3 regions of the Solibacillus isronensis genome follow, and region 1 is predicted to be linked to each of the others. Evidence: riboswitches for the same ligand, from Rfam matches in the RefSeq annotation. Region 1 holds a riboswitch; each other region holds the start of a gene.

Evidence for each region. Region 1 has a riboswitch for S-adenosylmethionine ahead of metK (methionine adenosyltransferase). Riboswitches for the same ligand answer to the same signal wherever they lie in the genome.
Region 2: another riboswitch for S-adenosylmethionine. It lies ahead of metA (homoserine O-acetyltransferase MetA); the one in region 1 lies ahead of metK (methionine adenosyltransferase).
Region 3: another riboswitch for S-adenosylmethionine. It lies ahead of M3166_RS12050 (methionine ABC transporter ATP-binding protein); the one in region 1 lies ahead of metK (methionine adenosyltransferase).

What each region holds. Positions count from the first base shown of each region.
Region 1 is NZ_JAMBOC010000001.1:12,890-18,199, reverse strand. Features, by position in the region: gene M3166_RS00105 (alpha/beta hydrolase) at 1-447, opposite strand, end outside; gene M3166_RS00100 (gamma carbonic anhydrase) at 702-1,214, shown strand; gene metK (methionine adenosyltransferase) at 1,324-2,520, opposite strand; SAM riboswitch class I at 2,786-2,901, opposite strand; gene pckA (phosphoenolpyruvate carboxykinase (ATP)) at 3,100-4,686, shown strand; gene M3166_RS00085 (alpha/beta hydrolase family protein) at 4,762-5,310, opposite strand, start outside.
Region 2 is NZ_JAMBOC010000001.1:1,018,338-1,023,647, forward strand. Features, by position in the region: gene M3166_RS05190 (ABC transporter ATP-binding protein) at 1-340, shown strand, start outside; gene metA (homoserine O-acetyltransferase MetA) at 391-1,332, opposite strand; SAM riboswitch class I at 1,486-1,593, opposite strand; gene M3166_RS05200 (nucleoside-diphosphate sugar epimerase) at 1,666-2,409, opposite strand; gene M3166_RS05205 (AAA domain-containing protein) at 2,425-5,310, opposite strand, start outside.
Region 3 is NZ_JAMBOC010000002.1:48,930-54,239, forward strand. Features, by position in the region: gene M3166_RS12040 (MetQ/NlpA family ABC transporter substrate-binding protein) at 1-344, opposite strand, end outside; gene M3166_RS12045 (methionine ABC transporter permease) at 500-1,168, opposite strand; gene M3166_RS12050 (methionine ABC transporter ATP-binding protein) at 1,161-2,189, opposite strand; SAM riboswitch class I at 2,335-2,437, opposite strand; gene M3166_RS12055 (thioredoxin family protein) at 2,499-2,801, opposite strand; gene M3166_RS12060 (toprim domain-containing protein) at 2,809-3,135, opposite strand; gene gcvH (glycine cleavage system protein GcvH) at 3,225-3,605, opposite strand; gene M3166_RS12070 (arsenate reductase family protein) at 3,686-4,042, opposite strand; gene M3166_RS12075 (acyl-CoA dehydrogenase family protein) at 4,371-5,310, opposite strand, start outside.

The DNA of each region.
Region 1 (5,310 bases):
GTGAGGCTCCAACTCATGTTTCAGCTTAACATTCGATGTAATGGCGCTGAAGCTTGATAAAGCATTCGACAGTTTACCCGGTGCCAGCTTTAAGTTAAACCAAGGGGATGTTAAAACAACACCCGCACATTCTATTTTATTGTTCTGGAGCACGTAAGTAGCTATTGCAGCCCCTAGCCCATTTCCGACGATAAAAAGCGGTAAATTATATTCTAGTGCCACTTTCAATAACACTTTTGTATACTTGTAATATTCTTTAAAATCTTCATCATGATACTTTGTATACTTTCCTTGCTCTCCATGTCCCGGCAAATCTCCCATCACAACGTGAAAGTGAGAACTACGGAACTTTTCGATTAACCATGCGTACCACCGATGATGTTCATATGCGCTATGAAGAATAACGACTACGGCTTTTGGTTGTTGCTCTGTTTCCCATTTCCACATGGCCATACTCCTTACATGTAAATTATTTTTATGTCATAAACACGAGACCTTTAATTTTAAATCTGAGTTTTGCCGTGTATCAAAAAATTATGGTATTGCGCCTTCTTTAATATCGGCATCATTATATTACTATTTATTTGTTTAATTATAATACATTCCGATCTAAAAGAAATGTTAATTGAAAAATCTTCACGTTTTGTTACGATATCTATAGATTTATCTACAATTTTATAGAAGAAATGAGGAAATGAAAAATGATATACCCTTATAAGGATAAAATACCGACGATTCACCCTTCTGCATTTATTGCCGACTATGCCACAATTACCGGCGATGTAACAATAGGAGCCGAAACTTCAATTTGGTTTAACACAGTAATCCGCGGCGATGTAAACAAGACAATAATTGGCGACCGTGTCAGCATCCAGGATTTGAGCTGCCTTCACCAAAGTCCCGCTTACCCTCTCATTATTGAAGATGAAGTAACAGTAGGTCATCAAGTTACATTACATAGCTGTACAATTAAGAAACGTGCTTTAGTTGGTATGGGTTCCATCATATTGGACGGAGCCGTTATAGGCGAAGGAGCATTTATCGGTGCCGGTAGTCTTGTGCCACCGGGAAAAGTGATTCCTCCCAACTGTTTAGCGATGGGACGCCCAGCAAAAGTTGTACGTGAAGTAACTGCAGAAGATCGCGCAGATATGGATCGCATTATTTCCGAATATGTAGCGAAGGGACAATACTATAAATCACTTCAGAAATAATTTCACACTCATTTACTGTTTATCGAAATCTCTACCTATAATATAGGAAGTTTACTGGAAATTACAAAAAAGGAGCTATCCATTTAACCGGATGCTCCTTTTTATTTTATTAGATTCCTGCTTTTGCTTTTAATTCAGCTGCTTTATCCGTATTTTCCCATGGCACATTTAAATCTGTGCGACCGAAATGTCCGTATGCTGCTGTTTGTTTATAGATTGGGCGACGTAAATCAAGCATTTTAATAATGCCTGCAGGACGTAGGTCAAAGAGTTCACGAACCCAGTTTACGATTTGTGATTCTGCTACTTTTCCTGTACCAAATGTATCAACAGCGATTGAAACAGGTTGTGCAACACCGATTGCATAAGCAAGTTGCACTTCAGCACGGTCTGCTAAGCCAGCTGCTACAATATTTTTGGCAACATAGCGTGCTGCATACGCTGCAGAGCGGTCAACTTTTGTTGCATCCTTACCAGAGAATGCTCCGCCACCGTGACGTGCATAACCGCCGTAAGTATCAACAATAATTTTACGTCCTGTAAGACCTGCATCTCCTTTAGGTCCGCCGATTACGAAGCGACCTGTTGGGTTGATGAAGTACTTTGTAGCTTCATCCAATAAATGAGCAGGAACTACCGGTTTAATAACGTGTTCTTTAATGTCTGTTTGGATTTGTTCCAATGTTGCTTCTTCATCGTGCTGTGTTGAAATAACGATTGTATCTACACGAACAGGTTCATTGTTTTCATCATATTCGATTGTTACTTGTGTTTTACCATCCGGACGTAAATATTCCAATTCGCCTGATTTACGCACTTCTGTTAAACGACGCGCTAATTTGTGAGCTAAAGAAATAGGCATAGGCATAAGTTCCGGTGTTTCGTTACATGCATAACCAAACATTAAACCTTGGTCGCCTGCACCGATTGCTTCAAGTTCATCTTCAGTCATTGAACCTTCACGTGCTTCCAATGCCTGGTCAACACCTTGTGCAATGTCAGGTGATTGCTCTCCTACTGCTACTAGTACTGCAAGATTTTCAGCATCAAAGCCATACTTACCGCGTGTATAGCCGATTTCTGCTACTGTATCGCGGATAATTCCTTTCATATCTACATAAGTAGAAGTTGTAATTTCACCAGATACTAATACTAAGCCTGTTGTTACCGTAGTTTCACAAGCTACACGTGCATTTGGATCTGCAGCTAAAATAGCGTCTAAAATGGCATCCGAAATTTGGTCACAAATTTTGTCCGGATGTCCTTCCGTTACACTTTCTGATGTAAACAGTCGACGATTTGTCATGTCATTTCCTCCTAAATCACTTTGGCAATTGTTTTTTATTGATACGGTACTCATTACCCATGTCCGTTATATTGCAGGAATTACGCTGATGCGTAGCTGCCTTTTTAACGTCAAGCTATATTTGCTTTAACACGAGGGTCTGAAAGGCTGTAACTATATAATTTTCGTTCAGTACGAAATTGTAAAACAAAATAAAAAAAATCCTTTCTCTCATAGCCGTGTTCATCACACGTGAGGAAAGGATATTACGTTTCGTTACCTTTCACTCTTATCGTTCAAGGGAAATTTTGCCCTTGCATCAGGTTGGCACCAACACGTATAAAATATACGCAGGTTGCCGGGTTTCATAGGGCCTGCCCCTCCACCAGCTCGGGATAAGAGTATCCGTTCAATTAAACATCTTACGCAAAAATTCAAGTACTGTCAACAAATTTTGACTTTTTTCGATCTGCTAAAATTTACGAAAAAATAATTTGCAATTAGTATAGATTATTTCACTTAATGTGTTATACTATTTTTGAATTAGGAATCAACTCCCCTCTATAAGGGAATACTATAAAAAAGGATGGTATTTAATAGATGAATTCGGTAGAAATTGCTAACGAGCTGAAAGAACTTTTAAACGGGGAAAACATCAAAACTCAATTATCTGTTCCACAATTAATTGAAAAAGCTACATCACGCGGAGAAGCATCGCTAACTGTTGAAGGCGCATTACGTGCTGAAACAGGCAAATATACTGGCCGCTCTCCTAAAGATAAATATATAGTAGAAGAAGAAATTTCAAATGACAAAATCGATTGGGGTAAAGTAAACCGTCCGATCTCTGCAGAAGTATTTGATAAACTTTATGTAAAAGTTATAAATTACTTAAAAGAACGTGACGAGTTATATGTATTCAACGGTTTTGCTGGTGCAGACAAAGAGTCTCAATTATCTATTAAAGTAATTAACGAATATGCTTGGCATAATCTATTCTGTCATCAATTATTCATCCGCCCAACAGCAGACGAATTGGCTAAACACGTTGCCGAGTTTACAATCGTATCTGCGCCAAACTTCAAAGCAGATCCGGAAGTAGACGGTACTGGATCGGAAACATTTATTATAACATCTATCGAAAAGAAAATCATCTTAATCGGCGGAACTGAGTACGCAGGTGAAATGAAGAAGTCAATCTTCGGTATTATGAACTACTTATTACCTGAACAAGGTATCTTCCCAATGCACTGTTCTGCAAACGTTGGAGAAGAAGGCGATGTAGCATTATTCTTCGGTTTATCTGGTACAGGAAAAACTACTTTATCAGCTGACAAAGACCGTAAATTAATCGGTGATGACGAGCACGGCTGGTCTGACAATGGCGTATTCAACATTGAAGGTGGTTGCTATGCAAAAACAATCAACCTATCTGCTGAAAATGAGCCGGAAATTTACAATGCAATCCGCTTTGGTTCAGTATTGGAAAACGTTGCGGTAGACCCTGAATCACGTGAATGCGACTATGCAGACGGTTCTTTAACAGAAAACACACGTGTCGCTTACCCTATCGACTTTATCGACAATATCGTCTTGCCATCAGTAGCAGGTCATCCAAATACAATCGTCTTCTTAACAGCCGATGCATTTGGTGTATTACCTCCTATCTCTAAATTGACTAAAGAGCAGGCAATGTATCACTTCCTAAGCGGTTTCACTTCTAAACTTGCCGGTACAGAACGTGGTGTAACAGAGCCAGAACCAGTATTCTCTACATGCTTCGGTTCTCCGTTCCTGCCGCTTGCTGCAACTGTTTATGCAGAGCAATTAGGTAAGAAAATTGATGAGCACGGTTCACAAGTATTTCTAGTAAACACTGGTTGGACTGGTGGCGAATATGGTGTAGGCAGCCGTATGAAGCTTTCTTATACACGCGCAATGGTGCGTGCTGCAATCGACGGTAAATTAAATAACGTTGAAACTACCCAAGACGCTGTATTTGGATTAAACATCCCAGTAGCAGTTGAAGGTGTACCAACTAACGTATTAAATCCTCGTGATGCATGGGCAGACAAAGCTGCTTATGACAAAAAAGCTTCTGAACTTGCCGAACTGTTCAAAAACAACTTCAAGAAGTTCGAGAATGTTGATGAAGCAATCGTTCAAAAAGGCGGTCCATTAGTATAATTTACTAATCAGCCGTGTTTATTCAACCAAAAACAGCATTTTTCTCTAGGAGAAAAATGCTGTTTTTTATTGTGTTTATTGGCGTTTCATCCAATCACATAAGTTTTTCACAGTATCGCGGTTTAGGTTGGGAGGATAGTGATGCTTTAATCCAGATGAGTACCATGTCTCAACAGATTTCCCTTCCTTTTTTAAATACTGCTCCAGTTTATAGGCATGCTCTATATCAACATGCTGATCTTCTGTACCATGAATAATAAGTACGGGGGTTTGAAGTTTATCGATTTCAAATAATGGTGTACGGTCATCATAGTTTTCCGGTACTTTATTTGGAGTACCGCCAACAATTCTCTTTAAGCCGCGCCGCATATCAACACGGTCCCAATATGTTGCTGTCGCATCCGATACACCTGCCCAAGTTACGAGCGATTTGATATCATCACGTAAAATCGCTGTCCACAATACCATTAACCCGCCGCGGGAAAATCCATATAAATTCACTTTATCCACTTGAATAAATTGCTTCAGTACTTCTATGCCGTTAACTGCATCATAACGGTCATCACCCGCAAACTCGTCCTTACCTTCTCCTCCGCGATTTCCACGATAATACGGAGCAAATAC
Region 2 (5,310 bases), 1.0 Mb from region 1:
ACGGCAGCGTGTTCAAATAGCAAGGGCCATTATGGCGGATCCGGAAATTTTAATATTGGATGAGCCATGTGGCGGTCTGGACTTAATCGAACGGGAAAACTTGCTGCAAACAATAGAACAGATTGCACAAGCAGAAAACGGCCCTACCCTAATTTACGTGACGCATCATGTAGAAGAAATACTTCCTTGTTTTAGCCATGTACTTTTAATGAAAGACGGAAAAAATGTCGAAGCCAATGCACGCGAAGTTGTTTTAACAGACGAATTATTAAGCGATTTCTTCGGGCGGGAAATTAGTTTGCAGATTGAACGCGAACGTGCCTGGGTCGCAATTAAATAAAACGAACCAGCAGGAGTCCATCTCTTGCTGGTTCGTTTCATTTATAAGCATTAAATATGATATTCAATATTTTCATCGACGTAATGCCATTCATACGGCGTTTCTTGGTATACGTAGTAGTTCAGCCAGTTGTAGAACAACAGATGCGAATGGGCACGCCAAACATTTTTCGGTGCCTGCAACGGGTCGTTATTCGGGAAATAGTTGATCGGAATTTCCGTATTGTCCGGATCTTTCTCAATATCGCGGAAATACTCATCCGATAAGGTCGTTGCATCATATTCCAGATGCCCTGTAATCATAATATGTTTATTGTTTTTCGATTGCACGATAAACACGCCTGCATCATCCGAATAGCTTAATAGTCGCAAGTCAGGGTGTGCTCGCACTTCATCAATTGAAACCGACGTGTGGCGTGAATGAGGTGCCACATACTCATCACTGAATCCCCGCACTAAATCTACTGTTAAATCCGTAATCACATGGGAATAAACACCGGAGCATTTCTTCGGCAATTCGAATTTTCCGATGCCAAAATGATGATACAATGCAGCTTGGGCGCCCCAACATATATACATAATCGAAGTGACATGTTCATCTGCCCAGTCCATAACATGCGTAATCTCATTCCAGTAGCCAACATCTTCAAAATCCATTTTCTCTACTGGCGCTCCTGTAATAATGAGCCCATCAAAGCGACGGTGCTTCACTTGGTCGAACGTCCGGTAAAAAGTATCTAAATGCGATTTGGAAACATTTTTTGATTCGTATGTAGCCGTGTTTAAAAATGTCACATCCACCTGTAATGGTGTATTACCGAGTAAGCGCAGCAACTGCAGTTCGGTTTTCTCTTTTTCAGGCATTAAATTAAACACTAAAATATTTAACGGTCGAATTTGTTGTGTTTTCGCACGGTCTTCCTCCATGACGAAAATCTTCTCTTTTCTAAGCAGCTCACCCGCCGGTAAATGTTTCGGAATATTAATCGGCATTCCACTTTCCCCCTCATAAACTTTTTCAATAAACTTTTAATAATCTGTGGTATTCAGGCAATGCATTGTTTTACGAGCGAAACGAACCGTTCCGGAACAATAAAAAAGCCCCTCTCATTCCAGCAAAACAGAATTGAGAGGGGCTTCTACCCGTTCTTATCTGCCAAGGTCAACACCTTGCTGGAAGTAGCACCTTTCTAGTTAAACTAGAGGTTGCTGAAGCATCATCGGGCCAAGTCCCTCCGCTTCTCTTGATAAGTCTATTAAATTGTCATTAGTGTATCATGTACTTTGTAATTTTGCAATAATTCCAAAAATATTATTTCACGCATACTAAAGCTGCTCTTTTTCTATAGTAAATAAGATTGTCTCCAGCCGTTCATCCCATACACGTGTCAATGTATTGTATACCCGCACAAAATGCCTGTTTTCCTTTTGATCAAACAGTAAAAAACATAGGACCGGTATATCATTAATCTGGATCGATTCCGTCGAAACAACACTCGTTATATAGTGCGGTACTTCATCTTCCGCCACCGGTTGTTCGGAAAGTTGCTGTTGTATGAAATCAATCAGCACGCTCTCTTCAATTGCTTCGATTTCTTCTGTTTCGATTGTCGGGAAAGGCTCCGGAAACTCTTCCAAATCCGCAAATTCCTCCAGGTCACCCTCCAATGGCTGCTCATGGATCGGGCTGTATTGAATAAAATAACTTGTTTCTTCAAGTTCCTCTTCAAAAATGCCCGATTCCAGCTGAGCCTTACCCTTTGCAGTTAGTGCAAATTCCTCTTCCTTCACAATCATACCCAGTCGTAACATTTTATTCGTCAAATCATGAATAAATAACGGTTCCACCAATAAAATTTCGGCTAATAACTCCACATTTTTCAGCTTCGCCTTCTCAAATGAAATGAGCATCATCTTCATTAAAATATCCATGGCATTACGCATTACCGGATGATATTTCACTTCCAATGTGTGAATCGGAATGGCGTATTGCATTTGCTTTTTGATTTCAATGGACGGATTTTGGATGAGTTCTTTCTGCAGCTGTATAACTGTACTTTGTAAATCCATTCAATCCCCCTGTTTCTACACAGCAAAATAGCCGTCTTGCTCTTTTACTGTCGTTAATACATGGGCATACATATCCCGTGTTTTCGCGCTCTTTGGACGCTTTGTAAACATTTCGGTACTGCCAATCATTATGAGCAGTTCCCGTGCGCGGGATAATGCAACATTCAGGCGTCGGTAATCTTTCGCAAACCCGATTTCTCCGCGTTCATTGTCATGATTCCGCACCATGCTGACGATAATCACATCCATCTCCATCCCCTGGAATTTATCGACGGATCCTGTACGGATGTGTAAATGCGGTACACTGATTTCCTGTTCGATCAGACGATTAATACGTTTCACCTGCTCCGCGTAGAATGAAATAACGCCAACCGATTTTAATGCGTCTTGTGGAATCAGCCCTTGTGCTTTCGCTTGTCCCGTTGCGGCATTTAATTCAAGAAGCTGCTGTTTAATCTGTTCCAGCTCAGCTAAATTGAATAAACTCGAGCCTTCCTTCATACGCTCTTCAAAATACGGCTTGGCATTCGGAATATCAAGCCATAGTAAATGGTGATTTCGTGTAACCTTTGAAGTTTCAAGGAAATGATCGCGTACGGCATCCGAATCCTCTAACCCACACTGCAGCTGTTCGGATTCATTTTCGTAAAACGGTGTGATAGTTGACATAATATTTTTATGCATTCGATATTGAAGGGCGAGCATCGTTTTATTTTGTGACGGCAAATTGTTATAAAGACGCTCAAACAATGATTCTTCCAGTAACTTTTCAAGCTCTCGTTTTTCTTCAAATGTTGTACTTTCCTTCACAACTTGCTCCAATGTCTCTTCAAATGTCGCATCGCCTACAAGCGGAGGCAACTGGTGATGGTCCCCAACTAAAATGATCTTTGCGCCCTTTAACATCGGCAGTAACAGTTCCGGTGGTGTTGCTTTCGAAACTTCATCAATAATCACGACATCAAATGTCGGATAGTTGTCCATAAACTCTTTATTTGCCGATGCAACACAAGTTGTCCCGATCACATTGGCATGTTTCACATACAATTTGCGGATTTCGTCCAAGTCATGGGCATTGGCGTTTTTCAGTAAACCGTACCATTCGTTTTGAAGTTCTGCCGTCACCGGAAGCAAACTGATTTTCAATTCAAGCATCTCGATCTTTTCTGTAAGAAGCCCGATCTTTTCGTTTACTTCAATGATCGCCTGCTCAGGGTTCAGTTTTGTCAGCTGTTCAAGTTCTGTCCGGCGTTTTTCAAGCTGGATGCCTTCGCTGTTGATCCCTTTAAAGCGAACTGTTAACTGTTCGACAGTCTCAGTACCAAGGGCTATCTGTTCATTTAAAACTGCCAGCTCCTCCGCTTTTTTATCCAGTTGAAGCTCCACTTTTTCACGGTTTTGGCGCTGTGTTTCAGTTTTCATCTGATCCAGTTCATTTGTTGCGAGCAGTTCTTCCAGCTCGTCCGTGGAATGGTTCAACGTAATCGATGGATCAATTTTTTCATTGATCGCATCCATTTGGGATTTTACCGTAGTTGCCTCTTCTTCCAGCTGCTGAAGATGCTGTGCTTTCACATCATTTTGCTCTTTAAACTGAAGAATGATTTCCTCTTTCAGCTTTTCGAAAATAAGCACGGTTTCACGGATCGCATCCATATATTTATTGTTCAGCTGCTCGATATATTGCATGCGCAAATGAACACCCTGAATGGAGCGGGTTCCGTTTTGAGCATTTACGCGACGGTCCCGAAAAGCGATACTAAGCTTCGTCAAAAACTCCTGAATTTCTTCAAGCGTATAATGATGGCCCATATCCAGCCTGTCCGGTGTTACATGAATACCTAACGCCGTTTCACTGTAATGCAATGCCTTTTCCAGACGTTCCTTCACATCTTTAATCGGTTTATACTGCTCCATTTGCGGCTGAATTCGATCAAGCGCTGTAAGTAAACGGTCCATTGCATAGTTCCGGCGAATATTGTATTCACTCATGAACTCCTCAATTTCATACACTTTTTTCAAAGAGGCAATTTTATCAATGAGCAAATCATACTGTGACGTTTCGTTGGTCTTTTCAATTTTCGTTTTAACAGCATTAAATCGCTGCTGGAATTGATCAAGTTGCGCTTTATAATGACTTTGCGTAAGTTGCTGCTGGAAGTTTTCTCTCGCCTCTTTTAACTGTTGTGCTTGTTCTGTCAATTGCTCGACAGTTAATCCGTCTTTTACTTGCTGTTCAAAATTTGCAACGGTTTCGGCTACTGTGCTCTGCGTTGCCTGCAGTTTCTCCAGCTTGCGTTCATTGTCTTCCAGTTCTTTTTTGCATTCAGTCAATTGTTTTTTTAATGCCAGAATCTTTTCAGCCAGAATATGCAATTCTGCTTTTGCCGCTTCTTTTTGTTCAATTTGAAGTTCAAGCTCTTTTTGTTTCTGTTCAAGCGCAGCAATTTCATTTTGAGCCTCATTGATCTCATTATTTAAAAGCTGCTCTTTTCGTTCATGCAGCGAAATTTCATGGCCGATTGCTTCAAATGTCTGCTCCTGCCAATACGTTGCAACATTTTCCTCAATAAACCTTTTCCCTTCTTCTTCTATGCTTTCTGTACGACCGTAACGCAAAATCCGGATATCTTTGTTCGATAAAAGTCGGCTTAATGCATTGTCTACCGCTAAGTTTGATTGCGAAGCAACGAGTGTTTTCAAACCTGCTTTTGCATTTTGATAGCAAATTTCCGAAATTACCGTCGTTTTACCAGTACCGGGCGGACCTTGAATAACATACAGATCTTCGGAACTCATCGCCCCTTCGACTGCCTGCTGTTGGTAAGGATTCAGCCGGTTATGAAAATTAAGAGGAACCGTTTTTCTGCGCTCGGCAATGACCGGCTTATCTTCAAATAG
Region 3 (5,310 bases), on a different contig from region 1:
GAATATTTTTTAGAGTAAATACCAATCGGCTCGATGTGAATACCGCCAGCATTTGCAAAGTCATAATCGAAATCCGCTTTTTGAGCTTCGAAGTATGGGATGTGCTGGAAGTAGTTTGCATCTAAATCACCGTTATTTAAATCTTGGTTTGGAAGAACATAGTCTGTATAAGTTGCAATTTCTAGCTCAATACCCTGTTCCTCTAAAATTGGCTTAACTTTTTCAAGGATAACTGCGTGTGGTGTATTTGACGCACCAACTACTAATTTTTCATCTTCTCCGCCACATGCTGCTAAAGCAAGTACTGAAGCTCCTAAAATAACGCTTGATAATAATTTCTTCATTTGTTTTACCTACCCTTTTTTTAGTTTGTTCAGTTTATCGAAACCTTTTTTATATTCTGATTATTTCCCTTATAGACGCGCACTTTTTTAAAGTTTGCGTCCATATTGTTTCGATGCACCATTATTTATAATTACGGCCTTTTATGAGCCACTAACTATCGTTTGTCCACTCTTGCTGTAATGAAGTCCCCAATAAATTGGATAATGAATACTACAACTAAAATTAAAACAGTTGCCATTAATGTCACATCTGTTCGGTTACGCTGAAAACCATCAAGGAATGCCAGGTTACCTAAACCACCCGCACCGATAATGCCGGCCATTGCTGTATATCCTACTAAAGCTACCGCAGTAACAGTAATACCAGAAATTAATGCCGGTAAGCTTTCCGGGATCAGCACTTTCCAAATAATCGTAGAAGTTTTCGCTCCCATTGAGCGGGCTGCTTCAATGACACCTTTATCAATTTCTCTTAATGCTATTAATACCATGCGCGCATAAAACGGTGCTGCCCCAATAATTAGCGCAGGTAATGCTGCATTGGCGCCACGGATTGTTCCAAGTAAAAACTTAGTAAATGGAATTAATAAAATGATTAAGACGATAAATGGAATCGAGCGGAAAATATTCACGAGTGACCCTGTCAAAAAGTGTACAATTTTATTTGCCCATAATTGATTGTCGCTCGTTAAAAATAAGACAATACCAATTAGAAGTCCTAGTATAAATGTGATGACTGTCGCAACAGCCGTCATATAAATTGTTTCATATGTTGCTTCGAGCATTTTACCCCAATCTACGTTCGGAAATAATTGATTAAACATGCTCAATCACCTCCGCCTGAATTTCTTGCTTTGCTAAAAAGCTTAATGCTTCCGCGACTGCTTTTGGCTCGCCATCGATATGAATAAACAATGTACCAAACGAACCGCCCGTTGTATTTGAGATTTTGCCATGCACTATATTAACAACTACGTCAAATTGCTTAATCATTTGTGAGATGACAGGCTGTTCTGTCGTTGCCGCTGCAAATGTTAATTTAGCGATTTTGCCTTCTGGATAATTGGCTAAAATCTGTTCCAGTGATGCTTGCGTTTCCTGTGTTTCACCAGAAGCCTGTGATACGAAGTTTTTCGTAATTGGTGCTTGAGGATGCTGGAACACTTGCAATACATCTCCCTGTTCCACTACTTTACCGGCTTCCATTACCGCTACTCTGTTACAGATTTTGCGAATAACATGCATTTCATGTGTAATGAGTACAATTGTAAGTCCGATGTTTTTATTAATATCGAGCAGTAATTCCAAAATTGAATCCGTTGTTTCCGGATCAAGCGCTGAAGTCGCTTCATCACATAAAAGTACTTCCGGGTTGTTCGCCAACGCTCGTGCAATGCCGACACGCTGCTTTTGACCGCCTGACAATTGTGAAGGATACGCTTTCCCTCTTCCTTTTAAACCTACGAGTTCAATCAGCTCTTCTACTCGCTTTTCACGATCAGCTTTTGAAACGCCTGCAATTTCAAGTGGAAATGCAATGTTTTCTTCAACTGTACGTGACCAGAGCAGATTGAAGTGCTGGAAAATCATACTTATTTTTTGGCGTGCTTCTCGTAATTTTGCCCCGGAAGCTTTTGCAATATCCTGGCCGCCTACAATGACAGAACCTGTTGTTGGCTTTTCCAAACCGTTCAGCAGGCGGATCATCGTACTTTTACCGGCACCACTGTAGCCGATAATTCCGTATATTTCACCTTTGTTAATCGATAGGCTTACATTATCAACTGCTGTAAGTTTACCGTTTTTCGTGTTATACACTTTTGTAATATTTTGTATATCAATCATCGGTTGTACTCCTTCTAAATTGAAATAACCTTCCTGCTATTTCAAAATCATGTTCTATTCTCATTCAAAACCTCCGTTGAATGAAAAAAACCTTTCTACCAAGACAAGTAGAAAGGTTTCACATACATTTATACGGTAAACCGTTCTCTCATCTTTCAAAGTTTAAACTTTGTGTGAATTGGCACCTTTGCGTAAACGCTGGTTGCCGGGCTTCATAGGGCACTTCCCTCCACCTCTCTTTATAAGAGCAACGTTATTAAGTTTTATTATTATGAATGTTACTTTATCACGACAAAGTGACTACGTCAATTACTTTTTTAATATTTCATACAAAAACGGTACGGATTTAAATGCATAAATTTTATTCGTTAGTTCCCCGTTGTCTGAAACGATTAAACAAGGTACACTTTCAATTTTCAATTCATATGGTAAATCCCCTAAATAATTGATATTTGCCATACCAAGCGGAAGATCTGGGAGTAATTTCTCAATTACTTCCAACATTTTTTCCGACACTTCACAAGTGCCGCACATAGGCGTATATAAGAAAAACGCTGTCTGATCATACTGTTGTACGTTCTGTTCCCATTGCTGTTTCGTCCATTGTTCCATTATACTGTCATCCTTCTTTTACTAAAAATTTTGCCTGTAGTAAAATATCCCTTAAGATTTTAGTAGGTGTTTTTTCTACTTCTACATATTCATGAGGTATGATAAGCTGTGTCGCTTCGGGATATGCACGGTTCATCAGTTTACGTAACTTCTCACCGTTTTTATCTGCATCAAACATAGTGATAATTTCATCTTGCTCATATTCTTCCAATAAATCAATCAAATTGACTTCACTTATTGTGCCATTTGTACAAATAATTGTCACGTCCTCAGCTAATATCGGGATTAATCTCAATTTATCGGCACGTCCTTCTACAACAATGCATCTTCCCATATAACACGCTTCCTTTCATTCGACACCTTTATATATAGAATAACAAAAAAACACTAAAACCTTTATATAGAAGGCTTTAGTGTTTCATATTATTGTTCGATTAATGCAGTGTAAGCATCTGCGTCTAATAACTCGTCTACTTCTGCTTCACTTGTTAACTCAACAGTAACCATCCATGCATTACCGTATGGTGATTCATTTACATATTCAGGATTGTCCAGTAATTCTTCGTTGATTGCAACAACTTTACCAGAAAGTGGTGCATATAGTTCAGAAACTGTTTTAACAGATTCTACACTACCGAAAGGCTGATCCCTTGAAATTTCATCGCCTACTTCAGGTAACTCTACGAATACGATATCGCCTAGTTCAGACTGTGCGAAATCCGTAATACCGATTGTCGCTTTACCGTCTTCAATTTTAACCCACTCATGCTCTTTTGAATAACGTAATTCTTTAGGTGTGCTCATTCGAAAACCTCCATGTTATATGTAGTACATTCAAGTTCATTTTGCCATATTTCGTTCGGAAATACAATGTGAATAACTGTTTATTTCCAAGTTTCTAAGAAGTCAGACTCCTTAAATCCTAAAGTTAATTTTTTACCATCTGTAACGATTGGTCGCTTAATTAACATACCATCCGATGCTAATAGCTCTAATTGCTCATCCTCGGACATTGTCGGTAATTTATCTTTTAGGCCTAATTCACGATATTTCATGCCAGATGTATTAAAGAATTTCTTCAGCGGCACTCCACTAGCTTCGTAAATTGCTTTAAGTTCCTCTTTAGATGGTGTCTGCTCTACAATATGAATATTTTCATAGTCCACACCTTGCTCATCTAGCCATTTTTGCGCTTTTTTACAAGTTGTACATTTCGGATATTGGATGAATTTTACTGTCATGTAAGTACTCCTTTTTGCCCTGGATTTTCCTATATTGTAACGGATATAGAAGGACAAATCAAAAATGTGTTCGCACTATCGGAGTTTTACTGGTTATGGTTGTTGTTAGAAGATGTGCAAAAATATTAGAACATGCCCGACGTATTTTAGAAGAACGGCTTCACTTCACTTATTAGAAACTTTGGGTGACATAATAGAAGATAGGAAACTTATATTAGAAGTTCCCATGTATATTAGACATTTTGAAATTATATTAGAACATTTTACATTTTATTAGAAAACCCATAGAAAAACCGGGTGCATTGTAAACACCCGGTTACCGTCTTTATTAAACTACATATTTTTCTGCTTCGATTAGTTTCGCTGCAGCTTCACGTTTTTTCGGAATTAAGTTGTAAGGGTTGTTACGCGTTAATTTACGTAATGCTGATAAAATCATACGTGCATCGTCACCTTCAACTGAAGCGATTAATGTTTCTTTTGCTTCTTTTTCGATTTCTGCGAATGCTTCCTGACAGAAAATTTGAGTGTAAAGAATTTTTTGTGCTGCTTTTTCTTCTCCGTCACGCTCGATTGCTTTTTGTGTACGGATTACTGCAGATTCCATTGCGTATAATTGGTTCGCAATGTTTGCGATGTTTACTAACAGCTCTTGTTCCGCATCCAGTTTTGCACCGTAGCGTTGTGCTGCTGCACCTGCTGCAAGTACTGCAATCTTCTTGGCATTTTTCACTAAATATTTCTCTTGCTCTAAAGCACCTTGGCCGATTTCTTCAGGCATAAGCATTAATAGCTCGTTTTGCAGTTCTTGCGCAACTTGTAATAGTGGTAACTCACCTTTTAATGCTTTTTTCATAAATGTGCCCGGTACGATCATACGGTTAATTTCGTTTGTACCTTCGAAAATACGGTTAATACGAGAGTCGCGGTAAATGCGTTCTACTTCGTACTCAGCCATAAAGCCGTAACCACCGTGTAACTGAACCGCTTCATCCGCTACGAAATCCAATGTTTCAGAACCGAATACTTTTGCGATCGAGCACTCAATAGCATATTCAGCGATTGCTGCTGCAACTGATTTGCCGTCTTTTTGCTCTTCATCAGATAACTGGCTTAAACGGTCTTCGAAATAACCAACTGTACGATAGTTTAAAGATTCAGATGCATAAATGTGAGAAGCCATTGATGCGATTTTTTCTTTCGTTAAGTTGAAATCCGATAATTTTGTTTTGAATTGCTGACGTTGGTTCGTATAAGCAACTGCTAAT